One region of the Streptomyces sp. NPDC089919 genome, then DNA from elsewhere that is predicted to be linked to it. Evidence: riboswitches for the same ligand, from Rfam matches in the RefSeq annotation. Region 1 holds a riboswitch; each other region holds the start of a gene.
What was found. A riboswitch is a leader RNA that binds a small molecule or an ion and turns the genes downstream of it on or off. The one in region 1 is predicted to bind cobalamin.

Region 1 (3,982 bases):
CAACCCGACCAAGGTGCCGACCCCGACCGCGGCCCTGGACGACGCGGCCAAGAACCACTACTTCGGCTGGGACGGCACCTGGTACGCGTCCTTCGACGACTTCTCCGTGGACACCATCAAGGGTGTCAGCGGCGGCGGTTCGGCCTACTGGAACATATCCGTCAACGGCACGCCCACCCCGGTCGGCGGCTGCCAGTTCAAGCTGAACGCGGGCGACCAGGTGTCGTTCGTCTGGACGTCCTTCTGATCCGTCGGGAGGGTGCGGGCGGGGCCGGTGCTGACCCGCCCCGCCCGCCGTCCGTCAGGCTCCCCAGCGCAGCGCGATGGTGTCACCGACGTTGATGACCTTGCCGCGGGTGGCGCCCGCGAAGGCGGACCCGTCCACGCTCACCTTCCAGCTGTTCGAGCCGCTGTTCGCCTTGCCGTTGACGGCGGTGACGGTGCCGGTCCCGGACGACGGCGTGACGCTGGTGACGCAGCCGGACGGGGCGGCCGAGCCGATCGCCGCGGTCAGGACGTCGCCGAGGGTGGTGGTGGTACCGGTCGGCGTGATGGAGACGGCGCAGGCCTTCAGGTTGCCGGCGCCGTCGTCCACAGTGAGCGCCAGCTTGGTCGCGGTACCCGAGGTGAAGGCCGACTGGGCCACCCACTGCGGCGCGCCCGGGGTGACCGGGACGGGCGGGGCGGAGGTGAAGCCGCCGCCGACCACCGCGCGCAGCGCGTCGATCGAGGCGTAGGCGCTCGGGGCGGTGTCGCTGGGCTTGTACTTGAAACCGCCGGCAGGGTTGTACTGGTTGGCGATGAGGAAGTCGACCGGGGTCCTGCCGGCCAGGGTGACGAAGTCGCCGGTCTGGGCGTTGATGCCGCAGGCGTTGAGGCCCGCGACGCCCCAGCCGTTGGAGCTGGTGTTGACGCCGTACATCGAGTTGAAGGCGCCGGTGGTGTTGACCAGCTTGCCCTTGAGGAAGTCCTTCGCCTGGACGACGTCGGCGTCGGTGTTCGGGACGCCGGAGGCGCACAGGGCGGCCATCGCCGCGCCGGTCATGTCGACGTCGCCGGCGGTGGCCAGGGCGGTCGGGTTGCCCTCGGCCTTGCTGTACTGCCAGCCGCCGTCGTTGTGCTGGTTGGCGCGGATGCGGGCCACCAGCGAGTCGGTGAGGGACTGGGGTATGCGGACCCCGCCGGCCTGCGTCTTGGCACCGCCCAGGGCGAGCGCGGCGAAGACGGTGCCGTTGAAGTTCGCGGACGGGCCGAAGTAGCCCGGCTCGGCGGTCTGCCAGTAGGAGTAGATGTTCGCGATCAGGTTGCGGGAGGCCGAGACCCGGGCCGGGTCGATGCCGGCCGCGTTCGCGTTGAGGGCGCCCCGCTCGTAGTCGGTGACCACCGGCGAGGCGGAGGGCCAGCCGGACGTGCCGAGCAGGTTGCGGTAGACGGTCCGGGCGTTCTTCGTGGTGTCCCCGCCGGGGTAGACGTCGACGACCGCGGTACCCGCGGCGGCGAAGGCGCTGAAGGCCCACTCGTTGGACAGCCCGGATCCGGCGTACGAACCGTCCGCGGCCTGGAGGGACTTGAGGTACGTCACACCGTTCGCCTTGGACGTGGCGATCTGCGCCGGGGTGGACGTGGCGAAGGCCGGCAGCACGGTCAGCGCGAAGGCGCCGAGCGCGGCGGGCGCCGCGAGCGCGAGACGGCGGGAGGTACGGGAACGGTTCATGGCCTGCTCCTGGGGTCGGCGGACGCCGGCCGGCCGCTCGTCCCCGACGGCACGCCGCAGGACGGCACGGCCGGGGGAGGGGGCCGCCGTCCGGAACGCGTGGTACGGCTTCCTGATGCTTCGTCACCGCACGGGCATTCGGGCTCGGCACGGCGTCCGCCGTGCCACACCGCTGCGCGTCAGCTCCGGATTCGCACCGGATTCCCCCATGTGGCGCCCAGGACGCTACCTGAGTGATCAAGGGTCCGCCAGCGCGGTCGAGCAGGGGCCGACGGCGCCGATCGGATGAGACGCACCCCACCTTGACGGCGCTGTCCGGGGCGTGTTCGATGTCGGCTGATAAGTACTCAGCCCCAGGGGAAGCCGGTCGAATTCCGGCGCTGACCCGCAACCGTAGGCCCGGCACCGTCCCGGGCGAGCCGGATTGCCTGTGGCCGTGTCAGTGCACGAAGAACGCCGTCGCGGACTACGGCGTGGTCGTCATCGCCCCCGCGGAGCTCGCGCACGGGGCGTCCCGCCACGTTCCCGTACTCCGTCCGGCACGGACGAGGGGCCGCGGGTGAAGACCGAACAGCAGGCGAACCGGCACAGGAGCGCCGGGCGCAGACTCCTGGGCCTGGGCGCGGCGTTGGCGCTGACGTGCGGTGCGGCGGTCGCCTTCCTCGCACCTGCCACACCTGCCAGCGCCGACCCCCTCACGAAGTGCACGGCCACCGTCGGCGCCGTCGTCGCGGTCGACTTCGGCCCCTTCGGCGGGAAGGTCGTCCGCGGCTGCGACACCACTCCGACCACCGGCTACGAACTGCTGCACGAGGCCGGCTTCACCACGGCCGGCACCGTCCACGACGGCCCCGCCTTCATCTGCCGGATCGGCACCGCCTCCTTCAACTCCGGCAAGCAGTACCCGACTCCGGACAAGGAGGCCTGCGAGCTCACGCCGCCGGCCTCCGCCTACTGGTCGTACTGGATCGCCTCGCCCGGACAGAAGAAGTGGACGTACAGCCCGCTCGGCGCCATGTCCCGCACCCCCAAGCCGGGCGACGTGGACGCCTGGGTGTACGGCGGCACGGACATCGGCGGCAGCAAGGGCCGGCCCACCTTCTCCCCGGACGACGTCCGGGCCGGCGGCGGTTCGAAGCCCCGGCCCACGGACCCGGCCAAGCCCGGAATCCCCTACGGCGCCGTCGACATGGCCGCCGCCACCCGTTGGGTGACCGGGCAGCTCAAGGACGGCGAGCGGGTCGTCGACGTGACGACCGGCGCCCCCAACCACCTGCTCACCGCCGAGAGCGTCTTCGCGCTCGCAGCGGCCGACCGCAAGAGCCCGACGGCCGCCAAGGCCGCCGCCTTCCTGGCCCGGCCCGAGCAGACCGATGCCTTCGCCTACCCGGCGGGCAAGGACCAGGTCCCGGAGCCGGCCGCCGCGGCCCGCCTGGCCCTGACGGCCGAGGCCATCGGCGGCGACCCGCACGCGACCGGCGGCCACGACCTGCTGGGCGACCTCGTCAAGAGCGTCTGCCCCAGCGGCTCGGACGCCCCCGCGCCCCTGCCGGGCTGCACCGTCAAGGGCGACTTCCCCACCACCTCCGGACAGGCCGAGGGGCAGGCGCTCGCCGTCATCGCCCTGGTGGGCGGCCGTCTGAAGCCGCCGGCGGACGCGGTGAGCCGGCTGACCGACTTCCAGTGCGAGGACGGCGGCTTCACCAGCATGCTCATCCGCCCCGGTGACTGGTGCGACAGCGAGGCCGGCGCCACCGGCCTGATGGTCCTCGCCCTCAAGCGGGCCGGCGGGTACACCGCCGAGGTGGCCAAGGCCCGTGCCTACCTCAAGAAGGCCCAGCTCGCGGACGGCGGCCTGCCGGCCGCCTCGTACGGCACGGTGGGCAGCGCCTACGCCACCGGCTTCGCCGCCCAGGCGATGCGCGCGCTCGGCGACGTCGACGCGGCGGACGCGGCCGTCTCCTGGCTGTCCAAGCAGCAACTGACCAGTGGTGCCTTCGCGTTCGAGGCCGGGGGCACCGACCCGCTGCTCTACGCCACCGTCCCCGCGACCGTCGCGGGCGCCCGCACCGACCTGTTCGCGCTGACCCGCGAGGAGCCGGCACCGACCCCCACGCCCACCGTGCCCACCACCCGGCCGACGGCCGGCCCCACCACCGTCCCGGGCGCGGCCCCCGACCCGAAGAAGGGCTCGGCCTACCTCGTCAAGAGCAGCCGCCTGATCAAGGGCCACTACTACGAGAGCACCCCCGGCACCGGATTCGCCGA
Region 2 (3,982 bases), on a different contig from region 1:
GTTCCCCGAGGAGGTTCCACCATGGCCGAGGCCGTCGCTTCCGCTGCCATACCCACCCCCGCCGTCTCCCCGTCGGCTCCGCTGCCCGTCAAGGCCGTCCTGCCCTGGGCCCTCTTCGGCGGTCTGCTGATGCTGGTGGCCCTGTACTTCGTCGGCGCCGAGCAGGGCGCCACCTCCGTGTTCTCCGGCGCGGGCGTGCACGAGTGGGTGCACGACGGCCGCCACCTGCTCGGCTTCCCCTGCCACTGAGAGGCACACGCACCATGTACGCCTCCACTGTCAGAGGTCTTCTCGTCCGCGGCATGCTCGCGGGCCTGATCGCCGGGCTGTTCGCCTTCGTCGTCGCCTACGCCGTCGGTGAGCCCCCGGTCCGGAGCTCCATCGCCGTCGAAGAGGCCTCGGCCGCCAAGGAAGCCGCCCCGGCGGCCGGCCACGCGCACGACCACGCCGGTCACGGCGCGGCCGCCGCGCCCGCCGCCGAGGAAGAGGAAGAGCTGGTCAGCCGCCCCGTGCAGTCGACCGTCGGCCTCGCCACCGGTGTCCTGGTCTACGGGGTCGCGCTGGGTGGCATCGCCGCCCTCGCGTTCTCGTTCGTCCTCGGCCGGGCCGGCGGGTTCAGCCCGCGGGCGACCGCGGCGCTCACCGCCGGCGGTGCCTTCACCCTGGTCTACTTCGTGCCGTTCCTGAAGTACCCGGCCACCCCGCCGGCGGTCGGCAACCCCGACACCATCGGGCAGCGCACCACGCTGTTCTTCCTGATGATCCTGCTCAGCGTGCTGCTCGGGGTCGGCGCGATCATCCTCGGGCGCCGGCTGGCACCGCGTCTGGGCAACTGGAACGCCACGCTGACCGCCCTCGCCGGCTTCGTCGTCGCCACCGGGCTCGCGTTCCTGGTGCTCCCGGACAACACCGACGCCGTCAAGCCGGAGTTCCCCGCGGCCGTGCTGTGGGACTTCCGGGTGGCCTCGGTCTCGGTCCAGGTCGTCATGTGGGCCGTCTTCGGAGTCGTCTTCGGCGTCCTCGCCCAGCGGCTCCTGGCCCACCGCACCGACCCGGCCGGCACCCAGGCCCCGGCCGCCCAGCCGGTGTCGTCGCTGGTCTGACCCGCACAGCGGTCCCTGCCGGCCCCGCCGCCCCTCCTCGGAGGGGTGGCGGGGCCGCGGTCGTCTCCGGGCCGTCGGGGCGGTCGGGGCCAACGCCCCTGGAAGGGAGTACTGTTCGGGACCACCCCGGACACCTCGTACCGGTGTCCGCATGCCGGACGGGATTCGCCGCCACGCGATCAGGGACCCTAGGCTGGCCGGGCAGCTGGTTCACCCCGTCCGCCAGGCGGGGTGTCGTAAGAGGGAACCCGGTGGGAATCCGGGACTGCCCCGCAGCGGTGAGCGGGAACGACCGCCGTCATACGCACTGGGACCGGAGAAACGGTCCTGGGAAGCGACGGCCAGTAGGTGCCCGCCGGGAGACCGGCAGGCGTGCCCGCGAGTCCGAAGACCTGCCCGTTGCCCGCACCCGGACGGTTCCGTGTGCGGATATCCCGGTGACCTCGTGGGCGGGTCGGCGTACACAGCGAGCGGCACCCCGGGCATCCGTCCCGCGGCGTGGGCCGCCCGTTCCGTCGTTCCCTTCGCGTCCGCGTCCCGTCGCCGGGATGTTCCTGGAGACATCTCGCGAAGGAGAGTTCCGTGACAGCGAAGCCCGCAGCCGCGGCAGCACGAGCCACCGTGTACGGCTACCCCCGACAGGGGCACAACCGCGAACTGAAGAAGGCCGTCGAGGGCTACTGGAAGGGCCGCGTCAGTGCCGACGCCCTCCGGGAGACCGCCGCCGACCTGCGCCGTTCGAACTGGCGGCAGCTCACCGAGGCCGGCATCCACGAAGTGCCCACCGGTGATTTCTCGTACTACGACCACGTCCTGGACACCAGTGTCATGGTCGGCGCTGTCCCCGCCCGGCACCGCGAGGCGGTCGCCGCCGACGCCCTGGACGGCTACTTCGCCATGGCGCGCGGTACGCAGGACGTGGCGCCCCTGGAGATGACCAAGTGGTTCGACACCAACTACCACTACCTGGTCCCCGAACTGGGCCCCGACACCGTCTTCACCGCCGACGCGGCCAAGCAGGTCGCCGAGCTCACCGAAGCCCTCGCGCTCGGCCACGCCGCCCGCCCGGTGCTGGTCGGCCCGATCACCTACCTGCTGCTGGCCAAGCCGGCCCCGGGCGTGGCCGCGGACTTCGAGCCCCTGACGCTGCTGGACCGGCTGCTGCCCGTCTACGCGCAGGTCCTGGCCGCCCTGCGCGCCGCCGGCGCCGAGTGGGTGCAGCTGGACGAGCCGGCGCTGGTGCAGGACCGTACGCCCGCCGAACTGAACGCCGCGGCCCGCGCCTACCGCGACCTCGGCGCCCTCACCGACCGCTCCAAGCTGCTGGTCGCCTCGTACTTCGGCCGGCTCGGGGAAGCCCTCCAGGTCCTCGCGGCCTCTCCCGTGGAGGGCCTGGCCCTGGACTTCACCGAGGGCGGCGCGGGCAACCTCGCGGACCTCGCGGCCGTGGGCGGCCTGCCCGGCAAGCGGCTCGTGGCGGGCGTGGTCAACGGCCGCAACATCTGGATCAACGACTACCAGAAGTCCCTCGCCACCCTGGGCACCCTCCTGGGCCTGGCGGACCGGGTGGACGTCGCCGCCTCCTGCTCCCTGCTGCACGTCCCGCTGGACGCCTCGGCCGAGCGCGACCTCGACACCCAGGTCCGGCGCTGGCTCGCCTTCGCCCGCCAGAAGACCACCGAGATCGCCGTCCTGGCCCGCGGCCTGGCCCAGGGCACGGACACCATCGCCGCCGAACTGGCCGCCAACCGCGCCGACCTCGCCTCCCGGGCCGGCTCCGCCCTCACCCATGACCCCGCGGTACGCGCCCGCACGGCGGCGATCACCGACGCCGACGGCCGCCGCGCCCAGCCCTACGCCGAGCGCACCGCAGCCCAGCGCGCCCACCTCGGGCTGCCGGCGCTGCCCACCACCACCATCGGCTCCTTCCCGCAGACCGACGAACTGCGCGTGGCCCGTGCGGACCTGCGGGCCGGGCGGATCGACACCGCCGGGTACGAGGCGCGGATCAAGGGCGAGATCGAGGAGGTCATCTCCTTCCAGGAGAAGACCGGCCTGGACGTCCTGGTACACGGCGAGCCCGAACGCAACGACATGGTCCAGTACTTCGCCGAGCAGCTGACCGGCTACCTCGCCACGCAGCACGGCTGGGTGCAGTCGTACGGCACCCGCTACGTGCGCCCGCCGGTGCTGGCCGGGGACATCTCCCGCCCCGAGCCGATGACCGTGCGCTGGACCTCGTACGCCCAGTCGCTCACCGCCAAGCCGGTGAAGGGGATGCTGACCGGCCCGGTCACCATGCTCGCCTGGTCCTTCGTCCGCGACGACCAGCCGCTGGGCGAGACCGCCCGGCAGGTCGCGCTCGCCCTGCGGGACGAGGTCAACGACCTGGAGGCCGCGGGCACTTCGGTCATCCAGGTCGACGAGCCGGCGCTGCGCGAGACCCTGCCGCTGCGCGCCGCCGACCACGCCGAGTACCTGGCGTGGGCCACCGAGTCCTTCCGGCTGACGACCAGCGGGGTCCGGCCGGACACCCAGGTCCACACGCACATGTGCTACGCCGAGTTCGGGGACATCGTCCAGGCGATCGACGACCTCGACGCCGACGTCATCAGCCTCGAGGCCGCCCGCTCCCACATGCAGGTCGCCGGTGAGCTGGCCGGGCACGGCTACCCGCGCGAGGCCGGTCCGGGCGTCTGGGACATCCACTCCCCGCGCGTGCCGAGCACCGCCGAGGCCGCCGGCCTGCTGCGCAAGGGCCTGGCGGCCATCCCCGCCGAGCGGCTGTGGGTCAACCCCGACTGCGGCCTGAAGACCCGCGGTTGGCCCGAGACCCGCGCCTCCTTGGAGCACCTGGTCGCCGCCGCCCGCGAGGTCCG
Region 3 (3,982 bases), on a different contig from region 1:
CCGTCGAGCTTGACGGTGACCAGCGGGGCGCCGTCGAGGGCCACGTCGTTGGAGAGGGTGATGACCGCCTCGTATCCGCGCCGGGCGGCGATGTCCATGTAGTCCTGGACCTGCTCGTCCTTCAGCGGGTTGCCGTTGGTCTTGGTCTCCACCAGGGCGGTCCACAGCTTCCCGGCCCGCTCGACCCGGATCACCCCGTCCGGCCGCCGGGGGCTCTCGCCGTGCGGCAGCGAGACCTCGGTGAAGGTCTGCATGCGGCCGGCGGGGGCGCCGAAGCCGGCCGTCAGCCGGCGGCCGAACTCCGGCACCTCGGCCATGACGGAGAGCAGCACGGAGGTGGCGCGCGCCTCCCGCTCCCGGTCGCTCTTGGCGTTGGGCACCGGGAAGAGGCGGGCCGGCCGCCAGCTGTCGTTCTCCGCCAGGGACTTCTTCGGCGCCCGCGGGACGGTGATCTTCTTCTTGGCCGTCCGCACCGCGCGCGGGCGGGGCGGTGCGGGTGCCTCGTCCACCGGTCCGGCCTGGGCGGGGACCAGGGGGAGGGCGGCCGCGGCCGGGCCCGGGGCGCCGGCGGCGGTGCCGTCCGGCGCCCCGGCGGCTACCTCCTCGCCGTCACCGTCGCCGTCGCCGTCACCCTCGGCGTCGTCGATCGCGATGCCGAAGTCGGTGGCGAGCCCGCCGAGTCCGGATTCGTACCCCTGGCCCACCGCCCGGAACTTCCACTCCTCCGCGCGCCGGTAGAGCTCACCGAAGATGAACGCCGTCTCCACGCCCGCGTCCGGGATCGAGAAGCCGAGCAGCGGCTCGCCCGAGCCCTCGGACAGGGTCAGCCGCAGGTCGGCGAGGTCCCCGAAGCGCGCCCCGCCGTACCGGCTGGCCGCGACGACGATCCGCGCCACGCCCGGTGCGACGGCGCTGAGGTCCAGACTGATGCGGTCCTCGCTGCCGTCGGGGGTGGGCGTCTTGCCGAGGAGCTGGACGCTGCCGTCCTTCGCCGCGGGGTGGTTGTAGAAGTAGAAGTCGCCGTCGTCGCGGACCTTGCCGTTGTCGTCGAGCAGGATCACCGAGACGTCGGCGTCGCCGTCCCCCGCGGCGCTGCTCCAGCTGAGGCTGACGACCACCGCGCCGGGCTGCTCGGTGAGCGCCGAGAGCGAGGCGTTGGCCCCCTTGGGCATTTCGTGCATGTGGAATCCCCCCGGACCCGCGGCCGCCCGGGGTCGCCTCCCCGGCTGCCGTGTCCAGTCGTTCGGTTCGTGCTGTGACGTGACACACGTTTGTGGCCAGTGAGTGAACCGTAACTGTCCGCATCGGTGGGGCGGGAGGGTGCTTTTCGGCCAGCGCCGGGCGGGTCAGGGGCGGTAGCGGAGGGGGGCGGCGGGGGTTCCGGCGCCCCGGCCCTGCCTGCGGTCCCGGGCCGGCCCCGGCCTAGACTCCGGCCGTGGACAACACCTTCCGCTGCACCCAGTGCGGCACCGTCGGCCTGGAGCCCGGCTTCGTCGAGGACGCCGGCCAGGGCTCCCGCGGCTTCGCCCGCTGGATCGCCGGCGCCCTCGAACGGGGCCCCTTCGGCGGCGCCCGCCGGGCCGGCCGGCCCACCTGGCAGATCGACGCCTTCCGCTGCCCGGCCTGCGCCCATCTGGAACTCTTCGCCGGCACCCGGGCCTGATCCGGCCCGGAGGGGTTACGCGTCCAGCAGGCCCGGCACGGGCCGGGGGCGGCCATCGGCGTCGACGGCCACGAAGGTCAGCCGGGCGGTGGCCACCTCGGTCGGGGGAGTGGTGGCGTTCCAGCGTTCGGCGGTGACGCGGACGGCCACCGCCATCGACGTCCGGCCGGCGCTCTCGAGCACGGCGTGGACCGTGAGCAGGTCCCCCGCGCGCGCCGGGGCGATGAACGTCATCCGGTCGACGGAGACCGTCACGGCCGGGCCGTCGGCGTGCCGGCCCGCCGACGCCGCCGCCGCGTCGTCGATGAGCTTCATGACGACGCCGCCGTGGATGGTGCCGTAGAGGTTGGTGTCGTGCTCGCTCATGATGTGGGCGAGGGTCACGCGGGATTGCGCCGGCGCCTTGTGGGCCCGGGTGCCTGCGGTGGTGTCCGTGGTCACGGAACTCTCCTTCGCGAGTCGTGGTCCGACCCGGCGGCCGGCCGTGGATGCGAGGGAGCGGCGGACCCGTCGGGCCCGCTGCCGCCGGTCCGCCCACGAGACCGCCGAGTCTCCGTACGCGTACCTCGCGCACGGGCAGCGGGCAGGTCTTCGGACTCGCGGGCGCGTCCGCGTACGCGCCGGGCGTACGCGGGCATCTACTGGCCGTCGCTTCCCAGGACCGGTGGTCCCAGTGCGTGTGACGGCGGTCGTTCCCGCTCACCGCTGCGGGGCAGTCCCGGATTCCCACCGGGTTCCCTCTTACGACGCCCCGCTGCGCGCTCCCGCGCCGTTCGGGCCACGGGAAGGCAGGGGGCGAACCAGCTGCCCCCTCACCCTAGGCCAGGGTCCGGGGCCGTCGGGCCGGGGGGCGCCGCGGGGCCCCCGGGCAGGGCCCGGGCCGCGTCCCAGATCGCGAGGAAGGTGATCCGCAGGCAGGCCGCCAGGGCGGGGTGCTCGATGTAGAGGGCGGTGGTGGTGCCGGTGTCCGCCACCGGGTCGGGCATGTCGCACAGCACCTGGGACGCGTCGGCGACCACGAGCTTGAGGGGGAGCGCGGGGGCGAACCGGGACTCCTCGCCGGCCTCGGCGAACCGCCGTACGTTCTCCAGGACTTCGGCGTCGTCCAGGGCGTCGCGGGTGTAGACCGCCCGGGCCGTGCCGCCGTCCCGGCGCAGTCTGCGGACGGCGGCGATGCCCTCGTTGTTGGCCGTCGGGGCGACGAACGGCGGCTTGCAGAGGCTCAGGAGTTCCCGGCCGGCCTGTTCCTGGAGGCCCGCGAAGCGTTCCGCGATCGCGCGGGGGTCGCGCAGCACCTCGATGTAGTCGAGCGGGTCCGAGAGCGCCCGGCCGTCGGCCCAGACCGGGGACAGGGCCCGGGCCAGGGCGGTGGAGGCCTGGTCCAGCCGTTCCAGGGACTCGCGTTGACGGGTCATCAGCCGGGCCAGCGCCAGCTCCGGCGCCACCGCGCTGAAGGCGGTGACCCGGCCCGGGCGCGGTACCGCGAGCTGCCGCCGGACCAGGGAGTCGAGCACGTCGTAGACGCGCTGGCGGGGGACCTGCGCGGCGCGCGCCGCCTCGGCGGCGCTGTAGGACTCCCGCCGGACCAGGGCGAGGTAGACCCGCGCCTCGTAGCGCGAAAGCCCCAGGCCCATCAGGTCGTTGACCGTGCTGTCGTCCAACTCCATGGAAAGAAAGGTATACGCGCCGCACACCGAACCAGAGCCAAGCCTTTGCCTCGGCACGGGTGTCCCCATGACCGGATCCTCCCTACCTTCAGCGGTGAGTCACCACTGGACGTGGTGACAGCTGGCACCGTCCGTGCACCTCGCCGTCCCGTGTCCTTCCGCCAGGCCGACGCGCCCCGGTTTATGTGTCATGGCCCTGTCATGCCTGGAGTTCCCCGACACGGCATTCACCCCCCATGGAGGGCAGTTCCTTGCGCAACGCCCTGTCCCAGCGCGCCGGCCGCACCGTCCGCCGCGGCGCGACCGCCTTACTCTCGGCGGCGGCCCTGATGTCCGGCGGGATGCTCGCGTCCGCCGGCCCGGCCGCCGCGTCACCCGCCCCCGCTCCCGCCGCCGTCACGGCCGCCGCCACCACCGGCGCCACCGCGGTGCACACCCGCAGACTCTGCTCGGAGCCGGCCCGCGCCGGGCGGATGGCCTGCCTGGCCCTGGCCCGTACCGACCTCCAGCAGCACCCGAGCCTGGCCCCGGGCATCCTGCCCTCCGGCTACGGCCCGGCCGACCTCCAGGGCGCGTACGCGCTGCCGGCCTCCGCGGGGGCCGGCGCGACCGTGGCGATCATCGACGCCTACGACGACCCCAAGGCCGAGTC
Region 4 (3,982 bases), on a different contig from region 1:
ACGCCGGCGTGCCCGTAGTCGCCGTACACCAGCTGCCGGACCAGCCCGCCGAGGGCGGTCAGGGTGGTGACGATGGCGATCTGGGGGACGAGCAGGACGTGGAGGAAGGGCACGAGCGCCAGCAGTAAGGCGTTCAGCCACAAGGGTGCGGAGCCGGTCCAGCCGTGCCACTGCCACACACCGGTCTTCTCGATCTGCACGCTCACGGCGCCGCCCCCGGGTAACTCGCCTCGTTGAAAGGCCTGTTGTACCCGAAGGGGCGGCGTCCGAAGTAGCCTCAGGACACGACGGCCGCAGATTCGCGGGCTGCGGCGGCCGGGGCCGGCTGGAGCAGGCGCTGGGCCAACTCGCCGAAGACCAGCCCGAAGACGGCCCAGAGGGTGGCCTGGATCGCCAGCGAGGCGAGCCGGAACTGCCACATGAGGGTGGCCGGGAAGTCGGCCGGGACCTCGTTGACCGCGGGCAGGAAGGCGTACGCCAGCCCGATCGCGGCCACGAAGGCCACGCCCGCGACGACACTGGCGTGCCAGTTGCCCAGGCGCGGCGCCAGCCGCCGGCCGAGGATCACGGCGCCGGCCGCGAGCAGCAGGCTCAGCGCGATCATCAGCAGGTACAGGGTGGTGCGCTCGCCGACGGTGTCGGGGTCGCCCACCGACGGCGGGTTGGCCGGGTACTTGAAGAACGGCACCAGCGTGACGGCGACGAACGCCCCCACCGCCACCAGCGCGACGGTGGCCCGGGCGTGGAACCGCCCGATCCGGCCGAGCAGGAAGCAGGTGACCAGCGCGGCGATGCCGCCCAGGGCCACCCCGAAGAGCACCACGCCGGTGGTCAGGCCCGCGGTGGACTGCAGGGCCCGGCTGACCAGTTCCTCGCCGTGCTCGTGCCCGGCGGCCTCGTGCGCCTCCTCGAAGGCGATGGCGGAGTCCACCCGGGGCTCGCCCAGGAGGTAGGAGACGAGGGCGGCGAACAGGCTCGCCACCAGGCCCGCGACCATGCCGCGGACCAGGAGGGCGCGTACCGAGACGGAGTTCACGATCGGCGTTCCTCCGCGGTGGGTCAGTGGCAGGGGAAGCCGAGGAGGTGGCGGCCGTCGTGCATCCACTCGTGGATGGTCTCGCCCTGGAAGACCGAGGTGGCGCCCTGCTCGGCGCCCACGAAGTAGAGCATCACGAGCATCAGGACGCCGACGAAGACGGCCCACGGGGCCAGTTCCTTCAGCGAGACGGGGGCGACGGCCGGAACCGCGGTCGTCGCGGGCGCAGTCGACTGAGCCATGGCAGAACCTCCAGGGGGAACACGCGTCCCGGTCAGTGGTGCACTAGCCGACGGTTACGGGTCTGACTCATCCCCGGGGGGACTCACAGTGGCGCGACCGTGCCGGATTCTCACCGGTACTTCCGTCATACCGTCGTCATGTCGTTCGCGACCGTACCGCGTTTATGCTGCGCTTATGAACCCCTCAACGGTACGAGTTGTCCTGGTCACACCAGCGATGCAGCGTTCGTCGAGGGAACACCGTTTCGAGCCCGCCGGACCCTTCGCGATGGACGCCGGGGAGTGGACCGGACGGACCCTGGACGAGGTCGCCGCGGCGGATCCCGCCGCGCTCCACAACTGGCTCACCGACCCCGCCTACGCGCCCCCCGGCGGCGAGTCCGTCGAGACGCTGGTCGCCCGGGCCGGCGCCTGGCTGGCCGGACTCGAGCCCGGTACGCACCGGATCACCGCGGCCCAGGCCTTCGTCCGGGCCGCGGTGGTGCACGCACTGGACCTCCCGCCCGCCGTCTTCTGGCGACTGGACGCCCGCCCCGCCACGGCCACCGAACTCACCGGCCGAACCGGCCGCTGGAACCTCCGCCTGGGCGTCCCGGACGCCGAGCCCGCCTCCTAGGACCTGTCCGGGGATCAAACCGGGCTCGATCCTGGGGACTCGGTACCGCCGGGGTGGTCCGGAGCCGCCCCGCCGGACCGGACGCCGATCGGCTTGCGGTAGCGGACGTATTCGTTCCTGCGCCGGTACCCGGCTGCGAGCAGCAGCTCCGTCGCATCCTTCTCGGAGGCCATGGCGTTCGCGCCGAACACGGCCGTCCGTGCGGTTCCATGGTGCTGCACGAGCCGACGGATGCGGGCCTCGGCCCAGTCCAGCATGGCCGAGCCGATGCCCGCACCGCGGTGCTCGGGCAGCAGGTAGCCGCGGTGCAGGTACAGCCAGGTCCCGTCCCGCACAGCCCAGCCGCACCGCGACCATCGCGCCGTGGTCCTCGGCGCCGCGATACGGCCGGAAGAGGCAGCTGGGCTGCCGTCCCGGCGAGCCGTTGCCGCTGCCGCCGTTCTCGCTCATGCCGAAGCCTCCCGCTCCGTCGGGCACGTGGTCAGCGAGCGTGGGCCGTGCCGGCCGGACGCCGGGTCCTAGGCGGTGATCCAGTCGCTGGTGGCGATGACCGGGGTCACGCCGTCGCGGTGGATGGTGCCCTCGATCAGGCCGTACATGCGGTCGGCCGCGTAGTAGACCTCGTTGTCGTTCTTGAGGCCGAAGGGCTCGAGGTCCACCAGGAAGTGGTGCTTGTTGGGGAGGTTCAGCCGGACCTCGTTGACCCGGGGGCAGTTGTCGAGGACCCGCTCGGCCATGGCGTTCAGCGTCTGCTGGAGCGAGTACGAGTAGGTCTCGGCGAAGGCCTCGAGCATGTGCTTGCGCACCTTCTTGTACGAGGCGTCCCAGTCGGTGGCCGGGTCGTCGGAGGCGAGCGCCGAATGCGCCCAGCGGGAGGTCACCTTGGTCGCCAGGATGCGGTCGTGCGCCTCCTGGAGGGTGGTGTACCTGTCCTTGATGAAGCCGTGGAACTCGGAGTTGGTGGAGTTCATCACCGTCAGGTCCTTCAGGCCGGAGATGACCTGGAGGCCGGTGGTCTCGCTGTAGGTGATCTGCGCGGTGCGCACCTCCTGGCCCTTGCGGACGAAGGAGTGCTGCTCCTTGCGGGTCGGCACCGGGATGCGGTCCCAGCCGTACTCCTCGATGCGGATCTGCGCCTCGCGGATCGGCGACTGGGAGGAGACGAAGTGCTTGGCGAGCAGGATCCCGAAGGCCTCGGGCGAGTCGACGCCGTGCTCCTTGGCGAAGGCGTAGACGGTGTTCTTCGTCGTGTCCGTCGGCAGGCAGTTGGCGTTGTCGCCGGTCAGGTGCACGTCGCGGAACTCGCCGCGGAGCGCGACCGAGACGTTGAGGTCGCGGATCTCGTGCCAGGAACCGTCGTTGCCCTTGCGGGTGACCTTGACGATGCGGTTCTCGGCCTTGCCGTACTGGTTCTGGGCCAGGACGTGCTTGCTCATGGCTGACTTCCTTCGGGTCTACGGAGTCCGGCTGACTGGATCCCGTACGCCCGGCGTCCGGCGGCCGTGCCGATCTGCTGCCCGGCCCGCCCCCCGCCGTTCGGTCCGCGAAGGACCGCCCCGGGACTGACGTGCATCCCGGTCCGTAGGTGCTGCTCCGGATTGCAACACGGCCGTCAGGGGTTCGGCCCGGCGCGGATCCTCCGAGACGGCCGCCGGTTCCTGGTGGGAACCGACGACCGGCCGGGGGCTCGTCCGGAGTCAGTCCATCAGCGCGTCGGTGACGGACAGGGCCTCGTCCAGCACCGCCAGCCCCTCCTTGGCCTCCGCCTCGGAGAGGGTGCACGGGGGCGCGATGTGGGTGCGGTTCATGGTGGTCAGCGGCCACAGCCCGCGCTCGCGGCAGGCCGCGGCGAAGGCGTTGACCGGCGCCATGGCCGCGCCGGCGGCGCCGTACGGCACCAGGGGCTCCCGGGTCTCCCGGTTGCGTACGAGCTCCAGCGCCCAGAAGGTGCCCAGGCCCCGCACCTCGCCCACGGAGGGGTGCCGCCCGGCCAGCTCCCGCAGCCCCGGGCCCAGCACCCGCTCGCCGATCCGGGCGGAGTGCCCGATGACGTCCTCCTCCGCCATGGTGGTGATGGTGGCGACCGCG

Region 2: another riboswitch for cobalamin. It lies ahead of metE (5-methyltetrahydropteroyltriglutamate--homocysteine S-methyltransferase); the one in region 1 lies ahead of AB0O40_RS14090 (hypothetical protein).
Region 3: another riboswitch for cobalamin. It lies ahead of AB0O40_RS04585 (acyl-CoA thioesterase); the one in region 1 lies ahead of AB0O40_RS14090 (hypothetical protein).
Region 4: another riboswitch for cobalamin. It lies ahead of AB0O40_RS12025 (CbtB domain-containing protein); the one in region 1 lies ahead of AB0O40_RS14090 (hypothetical protein).

The regions. Positions count from the first base shown of each region.
Region 1 covers NZ_JBFBGK010000026.1:67,992-71,973, reverse strand. The annotation lists gene AB0O40_RS14095 (DUF4430 domain-containing protein) at 1-247, shown strand, start outside; gene AB0O40_RS14090 (hypothetical protein) at 302-1,714, opposite strand; cobalamin riboswitch at 1,826-1,966, opposite strand; cobalamin riboswitch at 2,039-2,161, shown strand; gene AB0O40_RS14085 (prenyltransferase/squalene oxidase repeat-containing protein) at 2,274-3,982, shown strand, end outside.
Region 2 covers NZ_JBFBGK010000024.1:1,886-5,867, forward strand. The annotation lists gene AB0O40_RS13030 (CbtB-domain containing protein) at 22-249, shown strand; gene AB0O40_RS13035 (CbtA family protein) at 264-1,103, shown strand; cobalamin riboswitch at 1,293-1,518, shown strand; gene metE (5-methyltetrahydropteroyltriglutamate--homocysteine S-methyltransferase) at 1,686-3,982, shown strand, end outside.
Region 3 covers NZ_JBFBGK010000006.1:61,588-65,569, forward strand. The annotation lists gene AB0O40_RS04575 (TerD family protein) at 1-1,181, opposite strand, end outside; gene AB0O40_RS04580 (hypothetical protein) at 1,436-1,663, shown strand; gene AB0O40_RS04585 (acyl-CoA thioesterase) at 1,679-2,104, opposite strand; cobalamin riboswitch at 2,249-2,407, opposite strand; gene AB0O40_RS04590 (helix-turn-helix domain-containing protein) at 2,476-3,330, opposite strand; gene AB0O40_RS04595 (putative Ig domain-containing protein) at 3,567-3,982, shown strand, end outside.
Region 4 covers NZ_JBFBGK010000021.1:31,907-35,888, reverse strand. The annotation lists gene AB0O40_RS12035 (hypothetical protein) at 1-206, opposite strand, end outside; gene AB0O40_RS12030 (CbtA family protein) at 278-1,036, opposite strand; gene AB0O40_RS12025 (CbtB domain-containing protein) at 1,060-1,278, opposite strand; cobalamin riboswitch at 1,314-1,448, opposite strand; gene AB0O40_RS12020 (histidine phosphatase family protein) at 1,454-1,894, shown strand; partial or broken gene AB0O40_RS12015 (GNAT family N-acetyltransferase) at 2,014-2,344, opposite strand; gene pucL (factor-independent urate hydroxylase) at 2,413-3,330, opposite strand; gene AB0O40_RS12005 (aspartate aminotransferase family protein) at 3,592-3,982, opposite strand, start outside.